DNA from 2 places in the Rhizobium sp. NFR12 genome. Region 2 is predicted to be linked to the other one. Evidence: riboswitches for the same ligand, from Rfam matches in the RefSeq annotation. Region 2 holds a riboswitch; the other holds the start of a gene.
The links. Region 2 has a riboswitch for thiamine pyrophosphate ahead of BLW69_RS15195 (ABC transporter permease). Riboswitches for the same ligand answer to the same signal wherever they lie in the genome.

Region 1: it holds a riboswitch for thiamine pyrophosphate, as region 2 does, so the genes downstream of both, thiB (thiamine ABC transporter substrate binding subunit) here and BLW69_RS15195 (ABC transporter permease) in region 2, are expected to answer to the same signal.

Annotation. Positions count from the first base shown of each region.
Region 1 covers NZ_FNWM01000001.1:96,315-110,928, reverse strand. The annotation lists gene BLW69_RS00465 (thiamine diphosphokinase) at 1-410, shown strand, start outside; gene BLW69_RS00460 (ABC-F family ATP-binding cassette domain-containing protein) at 418-2,232, shown strand; gene BLW69_RS00455 (response regulator) at 2,401-2,874, shown strand; TPP riboswitch at 3,042-3,149, shown strand; gene thiB (thiamine ABC transporter substrate binding subunit) at 3,177-4,214, shown strand; gene thiP (thiamine/thiamine pyrophosphate ABC transporter permease ThiP) at 4,230-5,852, shown strand; gene BLW69_RS00440 (thiamine ABC transporter ATP-binding protein) at 5,845-6,519, shown strand; gene BLW69_RS00435 (M48 family metalloprotease) at 6,811-8,247, shown strand; gene BLW69_RS00430 (RNA polymerase factor sigma-32) at 8,355-9,218, opposite strand; gene BLW69_RS00425 (CarD family transcriptional regulator) at 9,515-10,090, opposite strand; gene fdxA (ferredoxin FdxA) at 10,476-10,814, opposite strand; gene BLW69_RS00415 (RNA-binding S4 domain-containing protein) at 10,997-11,404, opposite strand; gene BLW69_RS00410 (helicase-related protein) at 11,409-14,609, opposite strand.
Region 2 covers NZ_FNWM01000003.1:372,361-386,974, reverse strand. The annotation lists gene thiE (thiamine phosphate synthase) at 1-114, opposite strand, end outside; gene BLW69_RS15205 (hydroxyethylthiazole kinase) at 104-844, opposite strand; gene BLW69_RS15200 (ABC transporter substrate-binding protein) at 844-1,788, opposite strand; gene BLW69_RS15195 (ABC transporter permease) at 1,805-2,569, opposite strand; TPP riboswitch at 2,703-2,805, opposite strand; gene BLW69_RS15190 (DUF2934 domain-containing protein) at 2,966-3,211, shown strand; gene BLW69_RS15185 (EAL domain-containing protein) at 3,318-5,861, opposite strand; gene BLW69_RS15180 (SCO family protein) at 6,094-6,678, opposite strand; gene BLW69_RS15175 (copper chaperone PCu(A)C) at 6,678-7,175, opposite strand; gene BLW69_RS15170 (hypothetical protein) at 7,220-7,684, opposite strand; gene ugpC (ABC transporter ATP-binding protein) at 7,760-8,824, opposite strand; gene BLW69_RS15160 (carbohydrate ABC transporter permease) at 8,842-9,690, opposite strand; gene BLW69_RS15155 (carbohydrate ABC transporter permease) at 9,683-10,582, opposite strand; gene BLW69_RS15150 (ABC transporter substrate-binding protein) at 10,695-12,002, opposite strand; gene BLW69_RS15145 (ROK family transcriptional regulator) at 12,209-13,414, shown strand; gene BLW69_RS15140 (Gfo/Idh/MocA family protein) at 13,454-14,554, shown strand; gene BLW69_RS15135 (ThuA domain-containing protein) at 14,577-14,614, shown strand, end outside.

The DNA of each region.
Region 1 (14,614 bases), on a different contig from region 2:
GCGAGATCGCGACGGCCGAAGCGATCGAACGCGGCGCGACGCGGCTCATTCTGATCGGCGCGCTGGGCGGCGAACGGTCCGACCACGCGCTCCAGCATTTTCTGCATGCGATGAGCCTTGCCGAGCGCGGGCATGACGTTCTCCTGACATCCGGTGAGGAAGAGGCCGTGCCCTTTCTCACCGGCACGATGACGCTCGACCTGCCCAAGGGCACGTTGTTTTCCGTCATCGGTTTCACAGGCCTTGCAGGCCTCGACATTCTTGGCGCGCGCTATCCACTCAAGGATTACACGCTGCCCTTCGGTTCCTCCCGCACCGTGTCCAACGTTGCAGAAGGGCCCGTCCAATTCCATTTACGTGACGGGAGGGCGATGATCCTTGCCCGTCCAAACGATTTTTCCGGAGCATAGACGCCGCATGGCACCGCCAATTCTGAAACTCGACGATATCGTTCTAACCTTCGGCGGCACGCCGCTTCTCAACGGAGCTGCCCTGCAGGTGGAGCCCGGCGACCGCATCTCTCTCGTCGGCCGCAACGGCTCGGGCAAATCGACGCTGATGAAGATCGCCGCTGGCATGGTGGAAGCGCAGTCGGGTGAGGTTTTCCGGCACCCCAATGCGACGATCCGCTATCTCGAACAGGCGCCGGATTTTGCTGGTTACAAAACCGTGCAGGCCTATGCGGAAGCGGGGCTTGGACCTGGCGACGATCCCTACCGCGTCACCTATCTGCTGGAGCATCTCGGCCTGACAGGAGAGGAAGACCCGGTCAGGCTTTCCGGTGGCGAGGCGCGACGCGCAGCACTTGTCCGCGTCATGGCGCCGGAACCGGATATCCTGATGCTGGACGAGCCGACCAACCATCTGGATCTGCCGACCATCGAATGGCTGGAAGACGAGCTGCGCAAGACCCGCAGCGCGCTCGTCGTCATCAGCCATGACCGTCGCTTTCTCGAAAAGGTGTCCAACGCCACAGTCTGGCTGGACCGCGGCACGTCCCGCCGCCTGTCGCGCGGTTTCGGCCATTTCGAAGCCTGGCGGGATCAGGTTCTCGAGGAGGAAGAGATCGAGCAGCACAAGCTCGGCAAGGCGATCGAGCGCGAAGAACACTGGATGCGCTACGGCGTGACCGCAAGGCGAAAGCGCAACATGCGCCGCGTCGGCGAGCTGCAGTCCATGCGGGCCGACTACCGCGGCCACAAGGGACCGCAGGGCTCCGTTCAGGCCTCCGTCGCCGAAGGGCGCGAGTCCGGCAAGCTGGTGGTGGAAGCGGAAAACATCACCAAGACCTATGACAAGCCGATCGTTGCGCCATTCTCGACCCGCATTCATCGCGGCGACCGGATCGGCCTGGTTGGTCCGAATGGCGCTGGTAAGACGACGCTTCTCAAGATGCTGACGGGTCAGCTTGCTCCCGACAGCGGCTGGATCAAGCTCGGCACCAATCTCGAAATTGCCACGCTTGACCAGAAGCGCGAGGACCTCGACCCCGCAGATACGCTGTCTCACTATCTGACAGACGGCCGCGGCGAGACGCTGCTGGTCAACGGCGAACAGCGGCATGTGGCGGGCTACATGAAGGATTTCCTGTTCCAGCCGGAACAGATCCGCACGCCGATCAAGAACCTCTCCGGGGGCGAGCGCGCGCGACTGATGCTGGCCCGCATGCTGGCCAAACCCTCGAATCTTCTGATCCTCGACGAACCGACCAACGACCTCGACATCGAGACGCTGGACCTCTTGCAGGAAATCGTCGCGGGCTATGCCGGCACCGTCATTCTCGTCAGCCATGACCGCGACTTTCTCGATCGGACCGTGACTTCGACGATCGCCCCGACAGACCCGGATGCCCCTGATGGCCGCTGGATCGAATATGCGGGCGGCTATACCGACATGCTGCAGCAGCGCAAAGGCATGGCCGACGAAAAGCGCCGCGCCGATAAGGCGGAAAAGGCGAAAACGGACAGCACTGCTCCGGCTGCCACCAAGTCAAAGGGCAAGCTCTCCTTCAAGCAGAAGTTCGCGCTGGAAAACCTCCCCAAGGACATGGCCAAGGCGCAGGACGAGATCGCTACATCCGAACGGAAGATGGCCGATCCCAAACTCTTCGCCAAAGACCCGTCGGCGTTTTCAAAGCTTGCCGCAGAGACGGCAAAACTACGCGATCGTGTCGCCAAAATGGAAGAAGAATGGCTGGAGCTTGAGATGCTCCGAGAACAGATTGAAGGATAGTTAAAGAATTCCTATACTTAACAAATAAATATCCACCGTTTTATTTGTCGCGAGCCGGAACAAACATTCCCCGGTGACGTTCGGCATCCATCAAGTGGTCGAAATGCGTAGTGCGGTATGAATGCCGACATGCCGACCAGATGGAAACAAAACGGTTAGGAATGTCCAATGCTGACTAATGTGATGCGTCGTCGGCTGGCGAGTGATGCAATGGAACAGCGCGTTCTGATCGTTGAGGACGAATTCCTGATCGCGCTTGATGTTGCCGAGACTGTCGAGAGCATGGGTCTCAAGGTTGCAGGCTTTGCCAGCGCCCGCAAGCACGCCCTGTCGCTCGGTGCATACGCCGATATCGCGCTGGTCGACGTCAATCTCTCCGACGGCCGGACCGGTCCGGAAATCGGGCGCGAACTCGCTGCCGAATACGGCCTGACGGTCATCTTCATGACGGCCAATCCGGAAGACGTGAAAGACGGCGTCGAGGGATCGCTCGGCGTTCTGACCAAGCCCGTCATGCCGCATGTGGTAGAGCAGACGATCGACTATGCGATCGCCAACCGTCTCGGCGGCATGGCGATCGTGCCGCGTGACCTCAAGATATTCCGCAACGACTCCCAGTCAGGCTACGCGCTCAACGCGTGAACCTTGTTGCCAAAGAACTACTAGCAAGAAAGCCGTCCGGCACCCCGGGCGGCTTTCTTGCTATCGCGACTGCTATCGCACGATGCCCCTCGGTCCTTGGCCATGAACGCAAGACGGCAGCGGTTCGACACCACTTGCCAGACAATTCCTTCACCGGTACATCTAGTCCCGCTCTAACGGGGTGCTGCGCGGTAACGTGCGGCTGAGAGGCTTTCAGCCAACCCGCGGAACCTGATCCGGCTAACACCGGCGGAGGGATTAGACGGCTCACGCTCAGCGCCTATTCCCCTTGTAGATTGATTTTGAAGGAGGCGTTGATGCGCAAACTCTTGCTATCGCTCACCGTGGCTTCGGCCACCATCATCCTGTCGCCGGCCGCAAGGGCCGAGGACAAGGTGCTGACCATCTACACCTATGAAAGCTTCACCGCCGACTGGGGCCCCGGCCCCAAGGTGAAGGCGGCTTTCGAAAAGACCTGCGCCTGCAAGGTCGAATTCGTGGCTGTCGCCGATGGCGTCGCACTTCTGACCCGGCTGAAGCTGGAGGGTGAGACGACCAAGGCCGATATCGCGCTCGGGCTCGACACCAACCTGATTTCGGAGGCGAAGGCGACCGGCCTATTCGAACCGCATGGACTGCAGGCATCCTCCGGCAATGGCGGGATCAGCGTTCCCGGCAATTACGCCGACGATACGTTCCTGCCCTATGACTACGGTCATTTCGCCGTCGTCTACGACACGAAAACCATCAAGAACCCGCCGAGGAGCCTGAAGGAACTGGTGGAGGGCGATCCTTCGCAGAAGATCGCGATCGAAGATCCGCGCACCTCGACACCCGGCCTCGGCCTGCTTTTGTGGATGAAATCAGTCTATGGCGACAAGGCGCCGGAAGCCTGGGCAAAGCTGAAGGGCCGCATCCTGACCGTCACGCCCGGTTGGTCGGAAGCCTACGGCCTGTTTACCAAGGGCGAAGTGCCGATGGTGCTGTCCTATACGACCTCGCCTGCCTATCACATGGTGGAGGAGAACGAGAACCGTTACCAGGCGGCCGCGTTTTCCGAGGGCCATTACGTGCAGATCGAAGTGGCCGGCATGCTGAAGGGCTCCCGTGACAAGGATCTCGCCCGTGACTTCCTCAAATTCATGGTGTCGCAGGGTTTTCAGGACGTGATCCCCACTACCAACTGGATGATGCCGGTGACGAAGACGTCGCAACCGCTGCCAGACGCTTTCGGCAAGCTGGTTCAGCCGGAAAAGACATTCCTGATGGGATCTGACGAAGTCGCGAAGAACCGCCAGGCATGGATCGACGAATGGCTCAACGCCATGAGCATGAACTGATCGGCTGAACCGGGCATGCTGCTGACCGCTGCCGAGCGAAGACGGGGGATTTCGGGCGGGGTGATAAGCCTCGGCGCGATCGCGCTTTTCGTCGGCATCGCGGTCTCGGCCCTGCTGTCCTGGGACGCCCCTGAAACGCAGGGGCGATTGTTCTCGGCCTATACCGGCCGCATCCTGCAGTTCACTCTGTGGCAAGCGGCGCTATCGACCTTGTTCTCCGTATGCCTTGCCCTTCCCGTGGCGCTGTCACTGGCAAGACGGCCGCATTTCATCGGCCGTATCTGGATCGTGCGGCTGATGGCGTTGCCGATGGGTCTGCCGGTTCTGATCGGTGCGCTGGGTCTGATCGGCATCTGGGGGCGCCAGGGCGCGGTCAATAGTTTCCTCTCGACATTGGGGCTTGAGCAGCCGATCAGCATTTACGGCCTGACCGGTATTCTCCTCGCCCATGTCTTCTTCAACCTGCCGCTGGCCGCCCGCCTGTTTCTCGTGGCGCTCGAGCGGCAGCCTGCGGAATACTGGCTGCTCTCCACCAGCCTCGGCATGAAGCCGTTGTCGATCTTCCGTTTCATCGAGGGGCCCGCTCTCATCCGGGTCGTGCCGGGCATTGCCGGGCTGATCTTCATGCTCTGCGCCACCAGTTTCACGCTGGTCCTGATTCTGGGCGGCGGGCCGGCGGCGACGACGCTGGAAGTGGCGATCTACCAGTCGCTGCGCTTCGATTTCGATCCGCCGCGTGCCATCGGACTGGCGGTACTGCAGATCGCCGTGACGGGCCTGATCCTCGCCGCACTCGCGTTTCTCCCCGCCCCCGACGGCACGCATGTAACTGCCGGCCGCGCCACCCGCCGCTTCGATGGACGCACATGGGGCGCAAGGCTGTGGGACGGCTCGACCATCCTTGCCACGACGCTGTTTCTCGTCCTGCCGCTTGCCTCGATCTTCCTAGCCGGCATCAAGGCCGATCTCTGGCGGCTGGCCTCCAGCCCCGCCTTCCTCAACGCCGCCTATACAAGCCTGTCGATCGCGCTCTTGTCAGGGCTGCTGGCCGTCAGCGTGGCTCTGGCGATCATCCATGCGCGCATTGCCATGAGAGACCTCCGTCATCCCGGCATGCTGGCACGTGGACTGGCGGCAATGCTTGGCGCAACGTCGTCGCTGGTGCTACTGGTGCCGCCGGTCGTGATCGGGACCGGCTGGTTCCTGCTGCTTCGCCCGTTTGGCGATGTCTCGCGGTTTGCCCCGGCACTGGTCGCCGTCATCAACATGCTGATGGCGCTGCCCTTCGTGATGCGGGTGCTGGAACCGGCGATCGAGGATCATCGGCGGCAGACGGCACGGCTGGCAGCGAGCCTCGGCATTTCAGGCTTTTCGAGACTGCGGCGGATCGACCTGCCCTTCCTGATCGGTCCAATCCTTACGGCACTGTCGTTTGCCATGGCGCTCTCGCTCGGCGACCTTGGTGCTGTGGCACTGTTCGGATCCTCGGAACTAACGACCCTGCCTTGGCTCGTCTACAGCAGGCTGTCGAGCTACCGAACCAACGACGCCGATGGGCTTGCCCTGCTTCTCGGGATGATATGTCTGGCGCTGACGATGCTTGGAAGTCTGAGCCGGCGAAAGGGATACGATGGCTGATGGCATTCGCCTGGAAAAGACTGCGTTGCAACTCGGCAGCAAACGGTTCAGCTTCGATATCGCCATGAGCGACGGCGCGATTACCGCCGTGACCGGGCCGTCGGGCTCCGGAAAATCGACCCTCTTGAACCTCATCGCGGGCTTCGAGATACCGGCGTCCGGCCGCATCCTGATCGCGGGCGAGGACGTGACCCGCGCACACCCCTCGCAGCGGCCGATCTCGCTGGTGTTCCAGGACAACAATCTCTTCGCCCATCTCGACCTCGTCACCAATATCGGCCTCGGCGTCGATCCGTCCCTCAAGCTTTCGCGTGAGGACAGGGCGAGAATTTCGCAGTCACTCGAGCGTGTCGGGCTTGCAGGATTCGAGACGCGCAAACCGGGAACGCTGTCCGGCGGCGAGAGGCAGCGCGCTGCCTTCGCGCGGGTGCTGGTGCGAAAGAGAACCGTCCTTTTGATGGACGAGCCGTTTGCGGCGCTTGATCCTGAACTTAGGTCGTCGATGGCGTCGCTGCTTCTGGACCTGCACCGCGAAACCGGCAATACGGTGGTGATCGTCAGCCACGACCGCGCCGAGGTTCAGAAGCTTGCCGACGTGGTGGTCGCCGTCGGCGATGGTACCATCGTCAACTCCGCCGCAAACACGGCTATTCCCTACGCCCGATAGAGGCCAGTCGACGGAGCGTCGTCACGAATAGAGACAGGCGAAAACCAACGTTATCGCAGTGCCACAATTTGGTCTTGCGGCGATGTCATCGCCTTGGTTTATCAGAAGTCAATTGCAAACGCGCCGGCTGAACCTATCTCTTTTATCTGTGCATGCGATGCGAAAATCGGTACGAAGCGAAGGTGAACAGGACTGACGGTGCAGAAGACACGGATCAAAACACGCGAGGACGCGACACCCGGCAGGACCGGGCAGACCAGCGCACCGCGCCGTTGGAGACGCTTTGCCGTCGTGTTGCTCGCAAGTGCAGCACTCGCAGGCTGCCAGTCCGTGTTCGATCAGGCCTACACGCCGAATGTTTCTCCATCAGACTCGCCGCAGATCGTCGACGAGGTTCAGAAGAACGATCCGCGGGCGCAGATGGGTGCACGCGAGCATCCCCGTATCGTGGCAAGCTATGGCGGCGAATATCGTGACGCCAAGACCGAACGGCTGGTCGCCCGGATTGCCGGCGCCCTGACCGCCGTTTCGGAAAATCCGACGCAGTCCTTCCGGATCACTATCCTCAATTCCCCGGCGATCAACGCCTTCGCCCTGCCCGGTGGCTATCTCTATGTCACCCGCGGATTGCTGGCGCTCGCCAACGACGCTTCGGAAGTCGCGGCCGTGCTGTCGCACGAGATGGGCCACGTCACCGCCAACCACGGCATCGAACGCCAGCGGCGCGAAGAAGCCGAGGTGATCGCCAGCCGGGTCGTCGCCGAAGTTCTGTCGAGCGACATCGCCGGCAAGCAGGCGCTTGCCCGCGGCAAGCTGAGACTTGCAGCGTTTTCGCGCCAGCAGGAACTGCAGGCGGACGTGATCGGTGTGCGGATGCTGGGCGAAGCTGGCTACGACCCTTACGCCGCTGCGCGCTTCCTCGATTCGATGGCGGCCTATGCGCGCTACTCGGCGGTTGATCCCGACAGCGACCAGAGCCTGGACTTCCTGTCCAGCCACCCGAATTCCGCGCAGCGCGTCGATCTGGCCCGCCGGCATGCCCGCAATTTCGGCCAGGAAGGCGTTGGCGATAAGGGTCGCGACTATTTCCTCGCCGGCATCGATGGTCTTCTCTATGGCGACAGCCCCCAGGAGGGTTATGTCCGCGGCCAGACCTTCCTGCACGGGGGCCTTGGAATACGCTTCGACGTTCCGCCGGACTTCCGCATCGACAACAAGGTGGAAGCGGTTCTCGCGACAGGACCTGGCGAAACCGCGATCCGTTTCGACGGCGTCGCCGCTGGCGACACCAGCAGCTTGCCCAACTATCTGACCAGCGGCTGGGTGGCCGGGCTTCAGCCGGAAACCGTGCGCGAGACGACCGTCAACGGCCTCCCGGCCGCGACCGCACGCGCATCCGCCGAACGCTGGGATTTCGACGTGACCGTGATCAAGGTCAACGACCAGATCTTCCGGTTCCTGACCGCGGTTCCGAAGGGCAGTCCCGCGCTCGACACGACCGCACAGATCCTGCGCAACAGTTTCCGCCGCATGACACAGCCTGAAATCGCGTCGCTGAAGCCGCTCCGCGTTCGCGTCGTGAGCGTTGGGCCGCAGGACACGATGGCATCGCTGTCGAGCCGGATGATGGGCACCGACCGCAAGCTGGACCTGTTCAAGCTGATCAACGCCATTCCGGTCGGCGCGACATTGTCACCGGGCCAAAAGGTCAAAATCATTTCCGAATGAGGCTTGTATAAAAGCTTCAAAGCGCGAAGGCCGTTTCAAGGGCCTGCGCGCTTTAAAGCATCGTATCGAGATGTCGCGACCGCCAGAGCGGCGCGGGCACAGTGTGTTTAGGACACAAGCGCCATCTGCGGATTTGCGGTGACGAGTGCCGACTTCAGCTTCTCGATCGCGCGGCTTTCGATCTGCCGCACACGCTCCTTGGAAATTCCGAGCTTGGCACCCAGCGCTTCCAGCGTCGCACCGTCATCCGTCAGCCTGCGGGCGCGGATGATCATCTTTTCGCGGTCGTTGAGCTTGGTGAGGGCACCCTGCAGCCATTTCAGGCGACGCTCGCCATCAATCATGCCCGAAACCTGTTCGTCCGGCAGTGGTTCGCCGCTGGCCAGCATGTCGAGGCGTTCGCCACTGTCGGCATCACCGGAAATCGTTGGAGCCTGGAGCGACGAGTCATTGCCGGAGAGACGGGCATCCATTGTCTGCACGTCGGAAACGCTGACGCCGAGTGCGACGGCAATTTCCTCATGGATGGCCTGGGCCGTGAGGTTGGAGTCGCCGCGGGCAAGTTTTGCGCGCAGGCGGCGCAGATTGAAGAACAGCGCCTTCTGGGCTGAACTCGTACCACCGCGAACGATCGACCAGTTGCGCAGGATATAGTCCTGCATGGAGGCACGGATCCACCAGCTGGCGTATGTGGAAAAGCGGACATCGCGGGCCGGTTCGAACCTTGCCGCAGCCTCGAGCAATCCCACATAACCTTCCTGAACGAGATCGCTCATGGGTAGACCGAACCCACGGAATTTCGACGCCATCGCGATGACGAGACGCATGTGGGCGAGTGCAATCTGGTTTCGAGCGCCCTGATCCTGGCGGTCTTTCCAACGGATTGCCAGATCACGCTCTTCCTCGCGGGCGAGATACGGAGCCGACATCGCTATCTTGATCATTGTGCGGTCTGCGGACATGGCTGTCATAGTGTTCTCCGTGGTGCCGTGATCGACAAAGGGCAGAACCAAAAAAAACGCTGAATTGCGGGATTACCGATATTTCAGCCTTGATTTTTGCGAATTTCTGCCGATGTCCCTCAAGTGTCTCGCGGAGGTCTTGGACCGGTTAGGCAATCGCCCCGCTATTGGTTAGGACGGAGAACACGCAGCACGATGCAGCATTAAATTCGCCGTTCCGGCGGGTTAACGCGCTTGTGTTGTAAAGGTTCCAACAAAAAACCCGGCACTAGGCCGGGTTTTTGGTGTTGTCTTTCAGAGACAAATCAGGCTGCTTCTTCTTCCTGAGCTTCATCTTCCTCGACTGTCTTGCCGCGCTTGGGACCCTTGGCAAGGTTGACCTCGATCAGGCGAACGGCTTCCGTATCGGACATCTTGTTGACGGCGGCAATTTCGCGCGCCATGCGATCCAGCGCCGCTTCATACAGCTGACGCTCGGAATAAGACTGCTCGGGCTGGTTTTCGGCGCGGAAAAGATCGCGCACCACTTCTGCAATGGAGATCAGATCACCGGAATTGATCTTGGCATCATATTCCTGTGCGCGACGCGACCACATCGTGCGCTTCACGCGGGCCTTGCCCTGGACCACCTTCAATGCACGTTCGACGAAATCCGTCTCGGAGAGCTTGCGCATGCCGATGCTCAAGGCCTTGGCGACCGGAACCTTCAGGCGCATTTTGTCCTTTTCAAAATCGATCACGAAAAGCTCGAGCTTCATGCCCGCGACTTCCTGTTCTTCGATAGAGGTGATCGTGCCGACGCCATGCGCAGGATAAACAATCGATTCACCAGTTCTAAAGCCCTGGCGTGCGGGAGAATTCTTTTTCAGTTGGGTCGTCATTCGATTCACAAACTCCCTTTGACTCACCCGTTTTATCGGGTCTGGGGAAACCGGGTCTGTCAGGCCCGGATGAGACGGGGGAAACCGTCGGGTCACTCCATACTGATCCGACAACGCGCGCAAAAACAGACCAACTCGCGAAACGGCGACGACAACATCAAAGTGTTGCAATGTCACGGGGAACGCGGGGAGCGATCTGTTTCTTTCGTGATGTTTTTCGGGCACGCGAGTGCCACCTTGTGGAACAGTGAGTAAGCTCTACCACAAAAAAGTGCGGAAATCAATAATTTGCTTTTATTCTTGCAAGCCGCGTGACAGTCGGACAGTGCCCAACCAAAAGACAGCTGATTCGAGCGGGTGACGGGCGCACCGTCACCATCCAGGTTTAATCGCCGGAACCTGGCTCCGCCGAGAAGTACTTTTCATACTTGCCTTCTTCGCCGTCCATTTCCTTGGCCTCCGGAAGCGGATCCCGCTTCACGGTAATGTTCGGCCAGATCTGCGCGAAGTCGGAGTTCACCTTCAGCCACTTGTCGAGACCTGGTTCCGTGTCAGGCTTGATGGCCTCAGCCGGACATTCAGGCTCGCAGACGCCGCAATCGATGCATTCGTCCGGGTGAATGACCAGAAAGTTCTCACCTTCGTAGAAGCAATCGACCGGGCACACTTCGACACAGTCTGTGTATTTGCAGCGGATGCAATTGTCTGTCACGACGAATGTCATGCGAAACTCCGAATATCGCAGATTGCGGCATGCTGCCGACGAAAGGTGCGGCAGGCGAAAAGCCGGCAGACTTCAGCACTAAAGGAAGTCATGCTTTTCGAGTGTCACCTAATGCCTTTGCTGCAACTGCGCAAGAATAAACCGTGCGTAAAAACCGGGTCTTGGGGGCGGATTTTCTAAACCTAGTTTTCGCCCGCTTCGGGAAACAGGCGTTCGGTCTCACGCCTTTCCTTCTTCGTCGGACGCCCGGAGCCCGGCAGGCGTTGCGCCTGCTCGAACGCCGTCAACTTCTGGCGTTCCTCCGGAGGCGGCGTCAGATCTTCGTAGAGAAGCCGCGCCTCTTCAAATGGACCCCGCCGATCACCACCGGACTTGACGACCAGAACCACATCGCGCCGTTCCAGCTTGATGTCGAGGCGGTCCCCGGTCTTGACCTGATAGCTCGGTTGAGAAACCAGCGCACCGTTTATGCGGATGCAGTTGGACTGGATCAGCGACTGCGCGATGGAGCGTGACTTTGCCATGCGCGCGAAAAAGAGCCACTTGTCGATGCGCTGTCGCGAACCTGCATGCAGCTCTTTTTCAACCATTCGCCTACTTCTTCATCTGCTCCTTGAGAGCAGCAAGCTTGGCAAAGGGCGAATCCGGATCGATCGGCTTTTCCTTGCGCGGTGGCTTGGCCTCAAAGCGAGCGGGCTGCGGTCCCTTGTTACGGTCCGGACGATCGTTACGATCTCCGCGCTCGGGACGATCGCCCCGGTTTTCAGGCCGACGGTTGTTGTTGTCGCGGTTCGGACGACCACCGTCACGGCGCTCGCCATCCCGACGACCATCGCGACGGCCTTCCTTGGGAGCGGCTTCGCCCTGGGGGCGGGCTTCCTGGGTGCGGCCTGCTGAGGCAGCACCGGCATTGCGCTGACCCTGGCCGTTACCACGGCGATCACCCTGCTGTGGCCGACCACCCTGGCGCTGGCTGTTCTCGCGACCGCCACCCGGGCGCCACAGGAGAACAGGCTTTGCTTCTTCGGGTTCGACGGCAGCGGCAGATTCAGTCGAGGCGGCTGTCTCGGCCTGAGCGTCCGGCTCGGCCGTTGCAGGTGCCTCAACGGTTTCAGCTTCCATGGAAGCGGCGACGTCAGGCGCCGCAGCTTCTTCACTCGCAGCGTCTTCTGCAGGAGCAGCAGCCTCGGCAGGCGCCGCAACCTCAGCGGAAGCTTCGGTTGCTTCAGTTGCTTCGACCTGATCGCCTTCGGCAGTCGGTGCGGCCTCGTCTGCTGCAGCCGTTGGCGTGGCAGGGGCAGCCGCAGCTGGCTCCTGGCCAGCCAGGAATGCCTGCGCCTCTTCAGGCTTCACGGCATCGGCGCGATAGCCGAGGCCTTTCAGAATTTCTTCCATATCGTCAGGCGTTGCGCCGAGGATCGACAGCATGGCTGTCGTCGTCACGAAGCGGCGACCGTCATAGGCGCCTTCCGGACGCGGGCTGGAGCCCGGCTTCCACTGCAGCAGCGGACGGATGAGATCAGCCAGACGCTCGAGAATGTCGATACGAACGGCACGCTTGCCGAGGAAACGGAAACCGGCGAGCTTGTAGAAGGTACGCTCGAAAGCAGGATCCGCGACGACCGATGTGCGGCCGGCAGCAAGCGCCGGAATGAGATCGCCGTAACCCGGCTTGTCGATGCCGTCGTTCTTCAGCGCCCAGAGAAGCGTGATAAGCTCGGCCGGAGCAGGCTTCAGCAGCGCCGGCATGAACACATGGTAGGCGCCGAAGCGGATGCCGTAGCGGCGCATCGAAGCGCGCGCATCCTGATCGAGCGTCTTCACGTCTTCGGCAACATCGCGCCGGAACATGACGCCGAGGTTTTCGACCAGCTGGAAGGCCAGGCCCTTGGCGAGACCCTGCAGGTCTTCAGCGCGCGACAGATCGTCCAGCGGCTTCAGCACGGTCGCGATATGGTGGTTCACGAAACGCTCGATGCGCGCAACGACGTGTTCGCGGGCATTGCCGGTCAACTGCTCGTCGGCAAGCAGGATCAGGCGCGGGCGCATGATATGGTCGCTCGACGCAAGCCGGCCGACAGGTTCGCCGAGCCAGCGCACGGAACCGTCCGAGCCGACAGCAAGGTCGTTGTTGCCGGATGCATAAAGCCGCGCGGCGCGTGCCTCGAACTCCAGCGCAAGCGCCTTTTGCGCGGCACCCTGGACGGCCTTCGCATCTGGACCCTCCGTGCCGGCTATAGGCGTGAATCGGAATCCAGCCAATTGCCCCACATGATGGCCTTCGACGAAGACATCCCCATTCACACTGATTTCAGCTTCCAGCATCGCATTCTCTCTTAGGCGCTTCATGAGCACAGATGTCCTGCGATCAACAAAGCGTTTCGTCAACCGTTCATGTAACGCGTCCGACAACCTATCCTCGATTTCCCGTGTCTTTTCTTGCCAGTGTGTCGGATCGGCAAGCCAGCCAGGGCGGTTCGAAACATAGGTCCAGGTACGAATCTGCGCGATTCGGGCCGACAGGGTGTCGATTTCTCCGTCGGTCCGGTCGGCGCGGCGAACCTGTTCTGCCATGAATTGCTCGTTCACCGTGCCGAAGCGCACAAGATCCGAGAAAAGAGTCGAAATGAGGTCTGCGTGTTGCGCAGGGGCAATCCGCCGATAGTCCGGCAGAGCGCAGGCCTCCCACAGTTTTTCGACCCGCTCCGGCGTTGTCGCCGTATCGCGGATTTCTGCGTAGCGCGAAAGATAGTCGAGCGCCTGGATATCGATTGCCGGAAGCGCGCGGGCAAGGCCTGCCACGGTCGGCGGTCGGTCGAGACTGGCACGCAAAGCGGCAAGCGAGGAATAGTCGACGCTTTTCGTGCGCCACTGCAGCACTTTCACCGGCTCGAAATGATGACCCTCGATCCGCTCGACCAGTTCGTCGTCGAAAGGCTGGACCTGTCCGGTCACGCCGAAGGTTCCGTCGCGCACATGGCGGCCGGCACGCCCGGCAATCTGCGCCAGTTCGGACGGATTAAGGTTGCGGAACTGATAGCCGTCGAACTTGCGATCCTGAGCGAAGGCAACGTGATCCACATCGAGATTGAGGCCCATGCCGATCGCATCGGTTGCGACCAGATATTCCACATCGCCTTCCTGATAGAGAGCGACCTGTGCATTGCGTGTCCGCGGGCTCAAGGCGCCAAGCACCACGGCCGCACCACCGCGCTGGCGGCGGATCAGTTCGGCGATCGCATAGACCTCCTCAGCGGAGAAGGCGACAATGGCGGAACGCTGCGGCAGGCGGGTGATCTTTTTCTGGCCGGCATAAAACAACTGCGACAGACGCGGCCGTTCGACCACGGTGATCCCGGGAAGCAGCCGTTCGAGGATCGGCCGCATGGTGCCGGCGCCCAGCAGCAACGTCTCCTCGCGTCCGCGAAGATGCAGGATGCGGTCGGTGAAGATGTGCCCGCGCTCGAGATCGCCGGCCAGCTGTACCTCGTCGATGGCGACGAAGGCGGCCTTTGTCTCGCGCGGCATCGCCTCGACGGTGCAGACGGAAAAGCGCGCCATATGCGGCGTGATCTTTTCCTCGCCCGTGATCAGCGCGACATTGTGATAACCGACCTTCTCCACGACACGCGTATAGACCTCGCGTGCAAGCAGGCGAAGGGGCAGACCGATCACGCCGGAACCGTGCGCAACCATGCGCTCGATGGCATAATGGGTCTTGCCGGTATTGGTGGGGCCTAGCACGGCCGTGACGCCGCGGCCGCTGAGAATCATGGGCTGAGAATGCAAAGCCAGTTCCT
Region 2 (14,614 bases):
GTACTGGATCAGCGTCGCGCCATTTCGGGCGGCGATCGCGGCGAGGTCGACGAGATCGCCGACATCGGAAAGACCCGCATCGACGATCGGGTTCAGTCGGTAGTCAAATTTCATGGTCGATCCTTCCGTGCAGACTGAGCTCTTCGGCCGTCAGCGCTGACAGTGCATCCAGGAAGGCAACGGCGAAACTGCCGGGACCGCGCGCGTGCTCGGCGGCCTGTTCCGCGGCGACGCCGGTCGCCGCCAGCGCTGCTGCGGCCGCTGCCATAGCATCCGGTTCCACGGCCAGAAACGCGGCGATGACGCCGCCCGATAGGCAACCGGTCCCGGTGACATCCGCCATCCATCGGTGGCCGTTACGAACAGTGCCGGTTCGCGCGCCATCCGTCAGGCGATCGTGAGCGCCGGTCTCGATTTTCAGTGTTTCGCCAATGTCTCCGAACAGCGCCATCTCCGCGCTGTTGCCACGCAGTACTGTTGGGCGGCGGGCGATCAATGTCTTTGCAAACTCCAGCCGCACGGGGGAATAGTCGCTATGAACGGGATCGAGGACCCAGGGTTTTCCATGATCGTTTGCGACCTCGACAGCCAGTTCGATCACCTTGCGACGGTCAGCATCCAGCGTGCCGAGATTGACGACGAGGACATCAGCCTTGGAGACGAAACCGACGATTTCGTCCGGGGAGGAGGTCATCGAGGGGATGGCGCCGATTGCAGTGATGCCGTCAGCAACGAATTTCTGCACCACGGTGTTCATCAGGCAATGGACGCGCGGGCGCCGGGCCCTCACACGTGCCAGGAGATCGCCGGCCTGTTGCGGCGTCGGGGAATTGTTCATTGTCATCACCGGATTTCGATCGCCACGTCATCGACCGGCGGGGCCTGCGGAATAAGGCCGCTCGCGGCCATGAACTCACCGAAGCGCTGGTAGCGACCCCGATCCAGCGCTGCAGGCCGTTTGGCGAAACGCGGCAGCGTGTCGGTGAACGCCTGACGATTGAGCGGGTCGTCGAGGTTGGGATAGGCCTTGATGAACAGTTTCCAGGCATCATCGGGGTGATTGGTCAGGAAAATGGCAGCCTTCTCGACGGCTTCGAGAAAGCGGGGCAGGCGAGGATCTGTCGCCAGCCCGTCGCGTGTGACGAAGATCAGCTCGTCGTAAACGGGGACGCCGTGTTCTTCCGGAAAGAATGAACGGCCCTCGTGCCCTTCGATCCGCATCTGCGTCAGTTCGAAGTTTCTGAAGCCGCCAAGCGTGGCATCGACCTTGCCGCCGATCAGCGACGGCGAGAGGGCGAAATTGACGTTGATCAGTTCGACCTCGGTAAGCCCAATGCCTTCGCCCTCGAGCATGCGCTTCAGCATCGCGTCTTCGAAACCCGTGACGGAAAAGCCGACCTTCTTGCCGCGCAGGTCCTTGAGGCTCTTGATCGGGCCATCGGCGAGAACCGTCACCGTATTCAAGGGCGTTTCGACGAGGGTACCGATTCGCTTGAGCGGCAGGCCGGCTGCACGATCGAGATACAGGTTCGGTTGGTAGTGGATGCCGATATCGGCCTGGCCGGCGGCAACGAGGCGAGGCACCGTCGACGGGTCGGCGGGAGGCACCAGCTCGACATCGAGGCCGGCGGCTTTGAAATAGCCGTTTTCGGCGGCAATCACGAGCGGCGCATGGTCCGGGTTCAAAAACCATTCAAGCATGACGGTGAGCTTTTCTGCGGCATGCGTTGCGGATGCATTCATGCTGGCGGATATGGCAATGGCAAAGGCCAGAAGCATGCGTTTCATGGGTGGTCGTCTCTCCTCACGATGATAACTGTGTCTGTTGTTCGGTCTCGGTCGCCCAATGGGGGCGTCCCTTTACGAGACGGTCGAAACCGAGGCGCAGCGCGACGCTGGTCAGGGCCAGGATGGTCATGGCTGCGAAAACGGTGTCGGTCTGCATGCGGGCGTTCGCCTGAACCATGACGAAGCCGAGCCCGGCTGAAGCCCCGACCCATTCGCCGATCACGGCACCCAGCGGCGCGAGCGGCACGGCGACGCGCAGACCGGACACGAGCGCCGGCAGCGCAAGCGGTGTTCTGAGCCTCACAAGGATCTGCCAGGGCGTCGCGCTTGTCAGCGCGGCGGCTTCCAGGATCGCTGGTTCCGTCCGCCTCAGGCCATCTGCGAAGGCGGAGGCGACCGGGAAGAAGATGACGAGCGTCGTCATCATCACTTTCGACGCCATGCCGAAACCGAGCCAGAGCACCAGGATGGGTGCCAGCACGAAGACCGGAAAGGTCTGCAGGATAAGGATGATCGGCCAGGCAAGCCTGCCGGCCCGCGGGAATGCCACGACGAGAAACGCGACCGCCGCACCGAAGATGCTGCCGGCGACGAGACCTGCAAAAATCTCGGTGATGGTGACAGCGGTATGATGAGCGAGGAAGCTGCTCTGACGCACCAATGCCTGCACCACCGCGAGCGGTGACGGCAAAAGATAGCGTGGCGGCGAAAAGACCTGAACGGCTATCTGCCAGCCTACCAGCAGCAGAAAAAGCCCGAGGGCTGCAAACCGGGACTGCATGTCAGCGACGCGGGTTGAAACCGTCGAACCGCATTCGTCCTATTCGGGTATTTCTCGAGAGCGTAAGCATGGCTGATCTCCTGACCTTGACATCATGGAGATCCAGGCGAGCGGAGAATAAGAAAGAGGTGCGGTATTGCGCCGTTTCCGTTCCTACGCCGGTATGACCCGGATCAGGTTCAAGGGTCCGGCTCACCGCCATCTCAGCACCGTTCGATGCTCCCCTCGGAATGACGCTAAGGTTGAACAAAGAAACGGCCTTTGTCAATCGCTTGCGATCGCTGTCCGGCAGAGCCTGCGCGGCGAGCTGACAAAAATTTTATTCTATGTCATCCGCCTCCCGGAAACCCGGGGCCCGTCCGCTGGTTATGTCTTCGCAACTTAGGAGGAGCAACCATGACCGATAGAGAACAGGAACAGCGCGAACGGGCCTACAGACTGTGGGAGGAAGAAGGCCGTCCTGAAGGGTCCCATGACGATCACTGGAAGCGTTCCGAGCATCCAGCCGACATGTCGGATCAGGAAAGCGACGATGTGACCAAGGTCAACCAGCAGGCTGATGCGGCGTTTGGTGGAGAGAACGATGCAGCGGCCGACGATGCCGCCACAATCCGGCCTCCGTCGTCAGTCGCGCCGGACTGACGTCGACCAGCGGTAGTCTGGATAGGTATCAGACCTGCCCTGCATGAAAGGGGTTGGCACAACACCTCGAAATATCGGCTGCCGATAGTTCGGCCGTCGACACACTTCAGCCGTCACAAAACCCGTTCGTCCGGTCCACTTTATGCGTCGTCGGGCGATCGAGAACCTGACCGAAACACACGACGGCCACCCGTTTTCCGGTGGCTTTCGCCAGATACATATAGTCGTCAGCGCGTTTGACATAGGTTTGCGGCGTGTCTTCGGCCTTTAGGAACGTAACGCCGACCGCGGCACCCGTGAATGTCACCTGGCCATCGATGGGGATCGGCTTGAACACCCTTTCCATCGTTTCCTGAATATGCGTCTGCATATCGCCCGCAAACTTGCGATCCATGTCGAGAAGAATAGCAAACTCGTCTCCTCCGACCCTGGCGATGAAATCCGTTGCTCGGAAACTTTCGCGAAGTCTCGCCGAGATCGTTCGCAGGACTTCGTCGCCTGCGGAATGCCCCAGACTGTCGTTGACGATCTTGAAGCCGTTGAGATCGATGTAGGCGATGGCGAGCTTTCTGTCATTGAGCAGGTTGCGGGCAACCTCTCCGGCAACAACCTCATCGAAACAGGCTCGGTTTGGGAGACCTGACAGGGCATCGGTCTGCGCGGAGGTTTTCAGAGCGCTTTCGATAGCGCGCTGCTGCCTGACGCGGGCAGACACATCGACAATGACCTCCACATCGAATGAAACGCCATCGACGATCGTGCGTTGCGCGGAAATCAGGGTTGGGATGATCGTACCATCCGAATGAGCAATCTCAACATCTTCGAGCTCGTAGGCGCCGTCCTCGCGCAATAGCCGGTGCCGTCTGTCGCGGGCGGGATTGTCGATCGCGGCACCCTCGGAAATCAGCTTCTTTCCGTTGATCTCGTCCCATTTCAGGCCGGTGAGCTTCAGATAGGCATCGTTGACTTTGACGTAGCTCGAGGTTTTCGTGTCGCTCGTCGTGATGGCCATGGCAATGGGCGCGGACTCAAACATCCTCATCAGCATTGAGATCAAGTGTTGCGTCGGCAGGACATCAGCCTGGTCCGGATCATGCCAGACATGAGGAGCCTTCACGGATACTTTCCCGTCCAGCGGGACCTCCGTGGGCACGATCTCGGTGATGGTGCCGTACCATTTCACGATCTTGCCGGTCGCATCGCGATGAGGCTTTGCCCGACTGACCATCCATCGCCAGCTGTCGTCGTGCAGACGCATGCGAAACCTGGTTTCGAATGGGTCGCCGGATGGCAGCCATCCAAGCCATTCCCGCCGAACCCGCAAACTGTCGTCCGGATGCATCCGACCGTACCAGTCCGCGATCCGGTCACGCATCCTGGACATCGTCGGGTCTGGCGTTGGCCCCATGAAATTGACAATGCCTTCGGCATCGCTCGACCAGGGAATGTTCGGGCTGAGTTCGATCGACCATCGTGCGTGGTCTTCCGTCTCGGTCAGCGCCTTTTCCATCGACTTGTGACCGGTAACATCGATCGCCGTGACCGAAATGCCGATCGGCTCGCCCGCGTCGTCATCGACCCGCTGGTTCACCACGAGGAGAATGTTCTCACTTCCGGGCGGACGATATTCGTCCACAATCAAAGGCTCGCCCGCAAAGACTCGCTGAAGATCTTTGGTGACCCGGCGCGCCTCTCGTGCCGGCATGAAACTGTGAACGGTGAGCCCGATCATCTGCTCGGGCGTTAATCCCAGCATTGCAGCGAACCGATTGTTTACACTGACATGGCGCAAGTCTGAATCGAGAAAGCAGAGACCGACCGGTGCCGCCTCATAGAGCGTTTCCAGTTGATGGACCCGCTGGAACAGCGAGCCGGTTCCGCGGCGTTCCGTGAGTGGCTTCTGCTTGCTGACAGCGAGAAGCCGTTCTGTCGCATCACCGTCGACAGGTCTGCCAAACAGCCACCCCTGTCCAACGTCGCAACCAAGGCGCTTCAGCATTTCTGCCTGTTCTTCGGTTTCAACGCCTTCGGCAACAACCGTCATGCCAAGGCTTTGCCCCAGCCCAATGACCGAGGCGACGATTTTCCGGCTGCCGCTGTCATGCTGCATGGAGCGCACGAAGCTTGTGTCGATCTTCAGTTTGTCGAAGGGGAACGCGTGAAGCCGCGTCAGGCTGGCAAAGCCGGTCCCGAAGTCGTCGAGGGAGATGCCCATTCCGGCAGACTTGAGCGATGCTATGTTTTCCCTGACGACTGTATCGTCATCGAGCAGTGCGCTTTCCGTCATTTCGATATGGATCCGGTTCATCGGAAACCCGGTGTCCGAGATTATCGAAGCCAGAAAGTGGAAGAGGTCTGGGTCCTGAAACTGCGTCGGCGACAGGTTGATCGCGAGGACAAAGCCTCCCCTCCAGCTTGCAGCTTTGCGACAGGCATCCTGGACGATCTTTTGCGTCAAAGCGCCAATCAGATTGCTGGTTTCGGCGAACGGAATGAAATCTGAAGGTGCGATGGCACCTGCTTCAGAATCGGTCCAACGCGCAAGAACCTCAAAGCCGATGATCGCACCGCTCTGCAGATCGACAAGCGGCTGAAATGCCGGCCAGATCGCATCGGTTGAGAGGGCGTCGGAAAGTCGTCGCTTTGACAAGATGCCGTCTTTGGCGGACGCGGGTCCTTTCGTCAAAACCTGCGGTGCAGATTTCCGATTTGCCGGACCGATATGTCGACCAGAGATCATGGCACTTTCCACACTTGCGGAAAAGCAATGTCAGAGACCGCTTAAGAATAGATTAGCATGGCTTAATTTAAGAAACGATGCGTATCTGTCGGCATCTACATTGGTTCGATGGCCGCCATGAGCTATGACCCCGATCGTGAGACTACAGGAGCGCGCTGCGGATCTTGCTGATGGCGACGTCGGGATCCGAGCCATAGGGAATGAGCCCCTTCAACCGGCCATCCGCACCGATCAGGAACAGGTCCATCGTGTGGCTCATGGAATAGCCGCCACTCTTGTTCGGCTTCTTTTCCGCGAATGCGCGCCATCCGGCGACCACCCGCCGGATCTCTTCAGGCGTTCCGGTCACCCCCGTGATCCGGTCGGAAAAGGCGGTGACATAGCCGTTCATAATGTCAGGAGTGTCCCGTTCCGGATCGACCGTGAACAGGTAGCTTTTGATCGGCAGGCCGTCTTCACCCAGTTCCTTGAGGTATCCAGCAACTTCATAAAGCGTCGTCGGGCAGGCTTCCGGGCAATGCGTGTAGCCGAAATAGACCAGTGACGGGTTGCCCTTGAAGATCGACTGATCGACCGCTTCTCCCCGATCGTTGATCAGAGAAAACGCGGTATTGAATGTGGTGTTTCTTGGCTCATCCTTGAACGTGAAGAAGAGGATTCCGACGAGGACAGTGATGAAGATTGCCGAGATTGTCGTTGCAACCAGCATGAACGGGTTCTTCGTCATCAGTCGTGACCTCCGTGTGCGGCATGAGGCTTCTGCGCGCCGGCAAACGGTCCGACGGCAAACTCGACCTCGATCGGCCCGGCCTTTTCGAAGATCAGCGTGACCGCCAGCGTCTCGCCCTCCTTGAAAGGTCTAGAGACATTCGTGAACATGAGATGATAGCCACCGGGTTCCAGCTTGACGGTAGACTTGGCCGGCACGGGGATACCGTTGTCCAATTCCCGCATTTCCATCACGGCGCCGGTCATCTTCATCTCGTGGATCTGGACTTCTTCGGCACGATCAGACTTCGCACCGACAAGCCGATCGGCCGCGCCGGCGTTGTTGATCGTCAGGTAACCCCCTCCGACCTTTGCCACCGGCAGCATGGCGCGGGAAAAGGCGGATTCGATCGTGATATTACCGGTCCCGTGTGCATGCATGTGCTGGGAAGATGCGGTGCCAGGCAGCATCAATGCCACGGCCGCTACAAGAAATTTCGCTCGGATTGTCGACATGGGTATTCGCCTTCGATGTAGCAGAATCGGTTTTGCTTATTCCGTCAGCTACGAAGAGGGGGCCCTCTGGCCGAGGTGCCGGTCAGCAGGACGAACCGAGGAGGGCTCTCGTCGGTTCCGGAATGGGCGTGAACGATCTCGCGCAGGATCGGCGCACCCAACGTATCTGTCGGCAGTGGCAGTATTGATGCCGTCACATGCCGGCAGGCGTCGCAGGAGATCTTGCTTTCACCTTTATGGTGCTGCGTTTTCCCGGCTTTTGAGGGAAGGCAAAGAACAGGCAGACTTCCGTCCGGGAGGATGTAGGACGCAATCGCGATGGTCTCGATCGAGCGCGCATTGGCGGTCGGATGGGAATTGGCAAATCCGAGCAACAGAAACGCAAGGCTGCAGAGAATGCGCAACCCTACCTGTCTAATCTGCCCAAAACGCCGGATCATCTCGCCTATCAGCTCATCGTGCAGCCCAAGGTCATAATGAGTTACGGCAACCCATGCAATGAGTTGCAACCACAAGGACATTGTGACGCAGGTGAGCCGAGCGGGCAGACGACCCTCCCGATCACGTGCAGCGCTGAATCGGCGTCAGAGGCTCACGCCGCTTTCCCGGTCGAAGACGTAGACAAGGTTTTTGTCGATGCCGGCGCGAAACTGAGTCCCGTGTCGGACAGGATGATCTCCGTCGACGATCGCTGTCATCTGCTGACCGGCAAATTCGAACAGGACGTGTGTTTGCGCGCCCGTGGGTTCGACGAGCAGCGTTTCGCCACCGATATTGTCGCCGCCGGCCGTCAGGTGTTCGGGGCGGAGCCCGAGCTTGACGCTCTGGCCGCGTCGCACCTTGCGCAGCGGTGAAATGTCGATTGCGGATCCTTCCGCCAGACGAACGACCGGCCTGTCGTTTTCGCCGTCGATCGTGCCGTCGAGAAGGTTCATCGCGGGTGAGCCGATGAAGCCCGCGACGAAGAGGTTGGCGGGTGTCCGGTAGAGCTCCATCGGCGTGCCGACCTGCTCGATGCGGCCGGAATTGAGGACCACGATCCTGTCGGCGAGGGTCATCGCCTCGATCTGGTCATGCGTCACATAGATGGACGTCGTCCCGACCTTCTGGTGCAGCGCCTTGATCTCGGTGCGCATCTGCACGCGCAGTTTGGCGTCGAGATTGGACAAGGGTTCGTCGAACAAAAAGACTGCCGGATCGCGAACGATCGCCCGTCCCATCGCGACGCGCTGCCGTTGCCCGCCCGAAAGCTGGCTGGGCTTGCGGTCCAGCAGATCCTCGAGCGCCAGCATGCGGGCGGCTTCTCCCACCCGGGTGGCGATATCTGGTTTGGTGACACCGGCAAGCTTGAGGTTGAAGCCCATGTTCTCGCCGACCGTCATGTGCGGGTAGAGTGCGTAGGACTGGAACACCATGGCAATGTTGCGTTCCCGCGGCGTCATGGCATTGACCACCGTGCCGCCGATCGTGACTTCGCCGTCGCTGATGTCTTCAAGCCCCGCGATCATGCGCAGCAGCGTCGACTTTCCGCAGCCCGACGGCCCAACCAGGGCGATGAATTCGCCGTCATCGACCGACAGCGAGATATCGTGGACCACCTGGAGCGCGCCGTAGCTCTTGCGAACGTTTGTAAGGCCAACCGATGCCATGATGCTAATCCTTCAATTCAAGACTTTACGGCGCCGGCGGTGAGGCCTGCGATGATGTGTTTCTGGGCCAGGAAGAAGACGATGATCGTCGGCAGGATGGTGAGCGTGATAAAGGCAAGCACCAGTTGCCAGTCGGTGCCGAACTCGCCGCGATAGACCATGATGCCGAGAGGCCACGGATATTTGCTTTCGGTATTCAGCATGATCAGCGGCAGGATGTAGCTGTTCCAGCTGCTAACGAAGGTGACGATGCCGACCGTGGCAACGATCGGCCGCGATAGCGGCAGCGATATGTACCAGAAAAAGCGGATATAGCCGCAGCCATCGACAAAGGCCGCCTGGAACAGCTCTTCCGGCAGGTTGCGGAAATAGTTGCGGAACAGAAGGATGCTCATACCGAGCCCGAATGCGACCTGCGGCAGGATCACGCCCCAATAGGAGTCGAGCAGGCCAAGATCGCGAATACGGATGAACAGCGGGAGAATTGCCGTTGCTGCCGGAAACATCAGCCCAATCAGGAAGTAGTTGAGCAGCTGGTTTGAGCCGAAGAAGCGGATATGCGCAAAACAGAAGGCCGCCATCGATGAGACCACCAGTGTCAGGAACACGGTAACACCCGCGATGATCAGCGAGTTCATCATCTGGCGCCAGTAGCGCTCGCCAAACAGGATATCGACATAGTTGGACCAGACCCATTCGCTTGGCAGTCCGAACGGATTGAGCCGGAGGTCGCCAAGCGTCTTGAAGCCGCCTAATGCCGTGGTCACAAGCGGGACGAGCACGATGGCAGCGACCAGCGACAGCGAAACATAGACATAGAGGCGCGTTGCTGTGGACACGCGGACTGTGGACGATGTGTCAGTCATTGCGCATGAATATCCTTTTGTAACCGAATGCGATCGTTACACAAATGACGAACAGGACGACGCCGACGGCGCTCCCCAATCCGACCTGCATGCGCGTGACGCCGTAGGTGTAGAGAAAGGTGACCATGGTCTGCGTCGAGTTCGACGGACCGCCGCCGGTCAGCGGCATGATCAGGTCGAACAGTTGCAGCGATCCGATGATGGCAAAGAAGACGGACAGGCGCACGGTCGATCCGAGCAGTGGCAAGGTGACGTAGCGGAATTTCTGCCAGCCGGTCGCACCGTCGATCTCGGCCGCTTCCATGACGCTCTTGTCGATCGACTGGAGGCCGGCGATGAACAGCATCATGTGAAAGCCGAAATATTTCCAGATGACGACGGCCAGCACCGCGTAGATCGCAAGATCCCTGTCAGCTAGAACATACGGTGTCGCTACGCCGAGAAAGCCGGCGATTGCGGCGAACAATCCATAGTCACCGTCATAGACGAAGCGCCAGATGAGACCGGCGGCCACGTCGGCCAGAACATAAGGTAGAAAGAAGATCAGCCGGAATGCGACGACGCCTCTGATCTTCTTGCCGAGCATCACCGCCAGCCAGATTGCCAGCGGCACCTGCAGCAGCAGGGACACGACGATGATCAGGCCATTGTTGATCAAAGCGGTCGAAAAGGCGGCGTTGTTGAACAGCACCTCGAAATTGCGAACGCCCACAAATTCGGTCGGCGTGCCGTAGCCGTTCCAGCGATAGAAACTGTACCACGCGGCTTCGCCCATGGGCAGGATCACAAAGAGCGTGAACAGAAGCAGGGCGGGCGGCAGGAAGATGATCAGCGCCGGCAATCGGCCACGCGCGGTCGGGCTTTTGTAGCGCACCTTTTCCGGCACACCCATGACGGAGGCGCCGCTGATCTTCGCGGTCATGTTGTTCATCCGGTCTATCCTTGTCGCACCAATTCAGAAGTGCCGTTGCCGGTGACGGCGCTGCCGCCACCGGCTTGTCGGCTTACTCCAGTTCGGTCGCGTCCTGGATTGCCTGCGCTCCCTCTTCGGCGGTCATCTGCCCGGCGAGAATTTCGACCGAGACATCATTGACGACGCGGCCAACCGATGGACCGAGATCCTGGTCGAAGAAGTTCTGGTGCCAGGTGGATGCGGCGAGCTGGTCGGCAGATTCCCGCATCAGCGGATTTTTCAAGCCTTCCTCGGCATCGACAGCCGCAGGAATGATCATTCCTTCGGAGGCCATCTGCCGCTCCATCTCCTGACTGGTCAGGAAGCGGAGGAAATCGACAGCCGCCGGCGAAGCGTTCTTGCTGACGCCCCAGCCGTTCAGCCCGCCCAGCGTATCGGTGGCTTTGCCGGCGCCGCCTTCGACAATCGGGAACCCGAAGCGGCCGATGTTGTCGGCAGCAAGCCCCTTGCCGTCGCCGGCATTCTTGCGCTGGTTTGGCTCGGTATTTTCAAAGCCGAGAAGCATTGCAGCCCGTCCATCGCCGAACGCACCGAGCGTCTGCGGCCAGTTGGCGCCGAGATAGCCATTCTGGAAAGGCTGAAGCTTCCCGAGCTCTGCCAGTTGCTCGCCGGCCTTGATCACCGCAGGGTGCATGAAGCCTTCGCCTTCCTTATTCTTGGCGGCTTCGAACACCGCTTCGCCGCCATTGCGCATGACGAGGAAGCTCCAGTAGAAATGCAGCGGCCACTTATCGCCACCGCCACCTGCGATCGGTGCAATGCCGGCACCTTTCAACGTCTTGACCGCTCCCAGGAAATCGTCCCAGGTCTTGATGTCTTCGGCCTTGACGCCTGCCTTGGCGAACAACTCCTTGTTGTAGAAGAAGCTGACGGTCCCCATGCGGTAAGGGACGGCATAGATCTTGTCATCGAATGTCAGGCCGGCGACGGCGGCTGGCTTGTAGGTCTTGGCCCATTCGCCGCCGTTTGCGTTCATGGCCTCCGTCAGGTCCATCAGGGCGCCCGTCTGGGACTGCTGACGAAGAACGCCGCCACCCCAGCTGTAGAAGAAGTCAGGCGCCGCGTCAGACTGCAGAAGCGTCGGCAACTTGGCCTTGAACGCTTCGTTTTCCAGAAACTGCAGCTGGATATCAACATCCGGATGCTGGGTTTCATATTTCTTGGCGATGTCTTCCCACGTCTTGATATAGGCGGGGACAGTTTCGACGTGCATCCATTTGACGACGGTCTGCGCAGCAGTTGCCGTATGGGTCCCGAAAAGCGTCGAAAGTGCTGTGGCTGCGGCGAGCGCAGTGATCCGAACGCCCGTATAGGACGTTGCCTTGTGGTGATAGGTCATTCTTCCTCCTCCAAAGGGAAACAACCATCCTCAATTTTTCCCTTATGCGGATTAATTCAAACGACATTTGCATCATTGTCAACCGCGCTCGCTGAAGTTTTGCTCACATTGGCTTGACAAGAGGCAGTTCGTCGACGCTATTTAATTCGTGATCCGACATAAATATCGGAATCAAACGTCATAGCGATACGGGCATCCGGCTTTCCATGAAGACTGCAGATCCAGAATTGATGCGGGCGATCAATCGTTTCACGGTGCTGGACAAGATCCGCAGGCGCGGCCCGATTTCCCGGGTCGAGATCAGCGAACGTTCGCAGCTGTCGACCACGACCGTCTCGGCTATCACCGCATCGCTGCTCGATGACGGGCTGATCCTGACAAGGCACGAGGGCGATATCCGCAATACGGCGGCACGTGGCAGGCCGCGTGTGATGCTGGAGCTGAACCCGGATGCGGCACGCGTCGTCGGCGCAAAGATCGCCACCAACCGCCTCGTCTTTGCTCTCACGAATTTCTGCGGCGAGGTTCTGTCGCAGCTCACCATTCCGGTCCGCGTTGACAGGTTGCCGATCGCCGTCATCAGCGATCTGGTCGAAGACGGCGTGCGCCGGTGCATCGTCGATGCCGGGATTTCGCTGAGCGACATCGACACAGTGTGCCTGGGCCTGCCGGGTGTTGTCGAACATCGCACCGGAAAGGTGCGCTCCAGCCCGATCTTTCGCGAGACGGATATCAATTTTGCCGAGGAGATGACGAGCCGGCTTGGCCTTCCGACCATCGTCGAAAGCGATGCGCACGCGATCGCCTTGTCGCATCACTGGTTCGGTCAGGCCCGGGATCTCGACGATTTCGTCATCGTCTCGCTGGAGCAGACATTAGGCCTTGCCCTTCTTCACAACGGCCAGGTTTTCCGTGGCGCTGGCGGTCTCAGTCATAACCTCGGCGATCTGGTGCTCGGGGCGACATGCGAGGAGACTCTGCGGCTTTCAGCGGTCGCGGGCGAGACAGCCATTTTCGGCGAGCAGCAAATGGTCGGTCACTTTGCCGAAGCCGTGCGGCTTGGGCGCGGCATGGCGCATGCGCAGGCGCTGATCGCCTCCGAGAACAATCCCTTGTCGGGCGCCGCCGTAAGGGCCGGCGAAGCGGTCGGCTTGGCGATTGCCAACATCGTCACACTGTTCGGTCCGCCCCGCGTCATCATCGTCGGCTCGACGCTGGGGCTCGGCGCCGTGTTTACCGACAGCCTGCAGCAATCCTATTCCCGCGCGATCCCGAGCTCGATCAGCGAAGTCGCCGAACTGGTTTTCGACCAGTCGACCGACGAGGCGTGGGCGCAGGGCGCGGCGGTCGTCGCGTTGCGCGAGCTTTACGAGTCGCCCTGGGGAACGACAGGTCCCGCTTCGAGCCTCTAGCGCAGGCGAACCACATATTTGCAACTTTGGGAGGAGACTATGCAAAAACTCGGCATCGGCATCATCGGATGCGGCAACATATCGTCAGCCTATCTGAAAGCGATGGCATCTTTCCCGGTCCTCGACATCCGCGGCATCGCCGACCTCAATCACGGTCTGGCCGAGCAGCGAGCCGGCGAGTTCAACCTTGCGGCCAAGAGCATCGATGAGTTGCTCGGCGATCCGGAGATCCAGCTGATCGTCAACCTCACCGTGCCAAAGGCGCATGTGGAGGTCGGTCTTCGCGCCCTTGCGCATGGCAAGCATACCTACTCCGAAAAGCCTCTCGGCATTACCTTTGCAGAAGGCAAGAAGCTCGCGGAGACCGCGAAGTCGACTGGTCTCCGGATCGGCGCAGCGCCGGATACCTTTCTTGGCGGTTCGCACCAGACAGCCCGGTCGATCATCGATACGGGCGTGCTGGGAACGCCGGTTGGCGGAACCGCCACCTTCATGTGCCCCGGGCACGAACGCTGGCATCCAAACCCTGACTTCTACTATGAAGCCGGCGGCGGGCCGATGCTCGATATGGGACCTTACTACATCACCGACCTCGTCAACCTTCTGGGTCCGGTTGCCAAAGTTGCAGGCTTTGCGGTCACTCCGCGCAATGAGCGGACCATCACCAGCGAGCCTCGCAACGGCCAGAAGATCCCAGTGCATATTCCGACGCATGTTTCGAGCGTCATGGCGTTTGAAAACGGCGCCGTGGTGCAGATCAGCATGAGCTTCGATGTCGCGGGCCACAAGCATGTGCCGCTCGAAGTCTATGGCACCGAGGGAACGCTGATCGTCCCCGATCCGAACCATTTTGGCGGCGACATTCAGCTGCTGAGGAAAGGCGGCAGCTTCGAGCTGCAGCCGACGACGGAACCCTATGTGGATGGCAATTACCGGTCGCTCGGCGTTGCCGACATGGCGCATGCCATCCTGTCCGACCGCCCGCATCGGGCAAGCGGCGACCTGGCTCTGCATGTCCTTGAGGTTATGGAAGCCTTCGGCACCGCGGCGGACAAGGGGCAGACCGTTGACATCACCACCAAGCCGGAGCGGCCGGCGCCGCTTTCGCAATCCTTGATAGACGGGCAGATCGCCCGCTGACACTACACTGGAGGAGACTGATATGCGCGAAGCTTTGATCGTATGGGGTGGCTGGAGCGG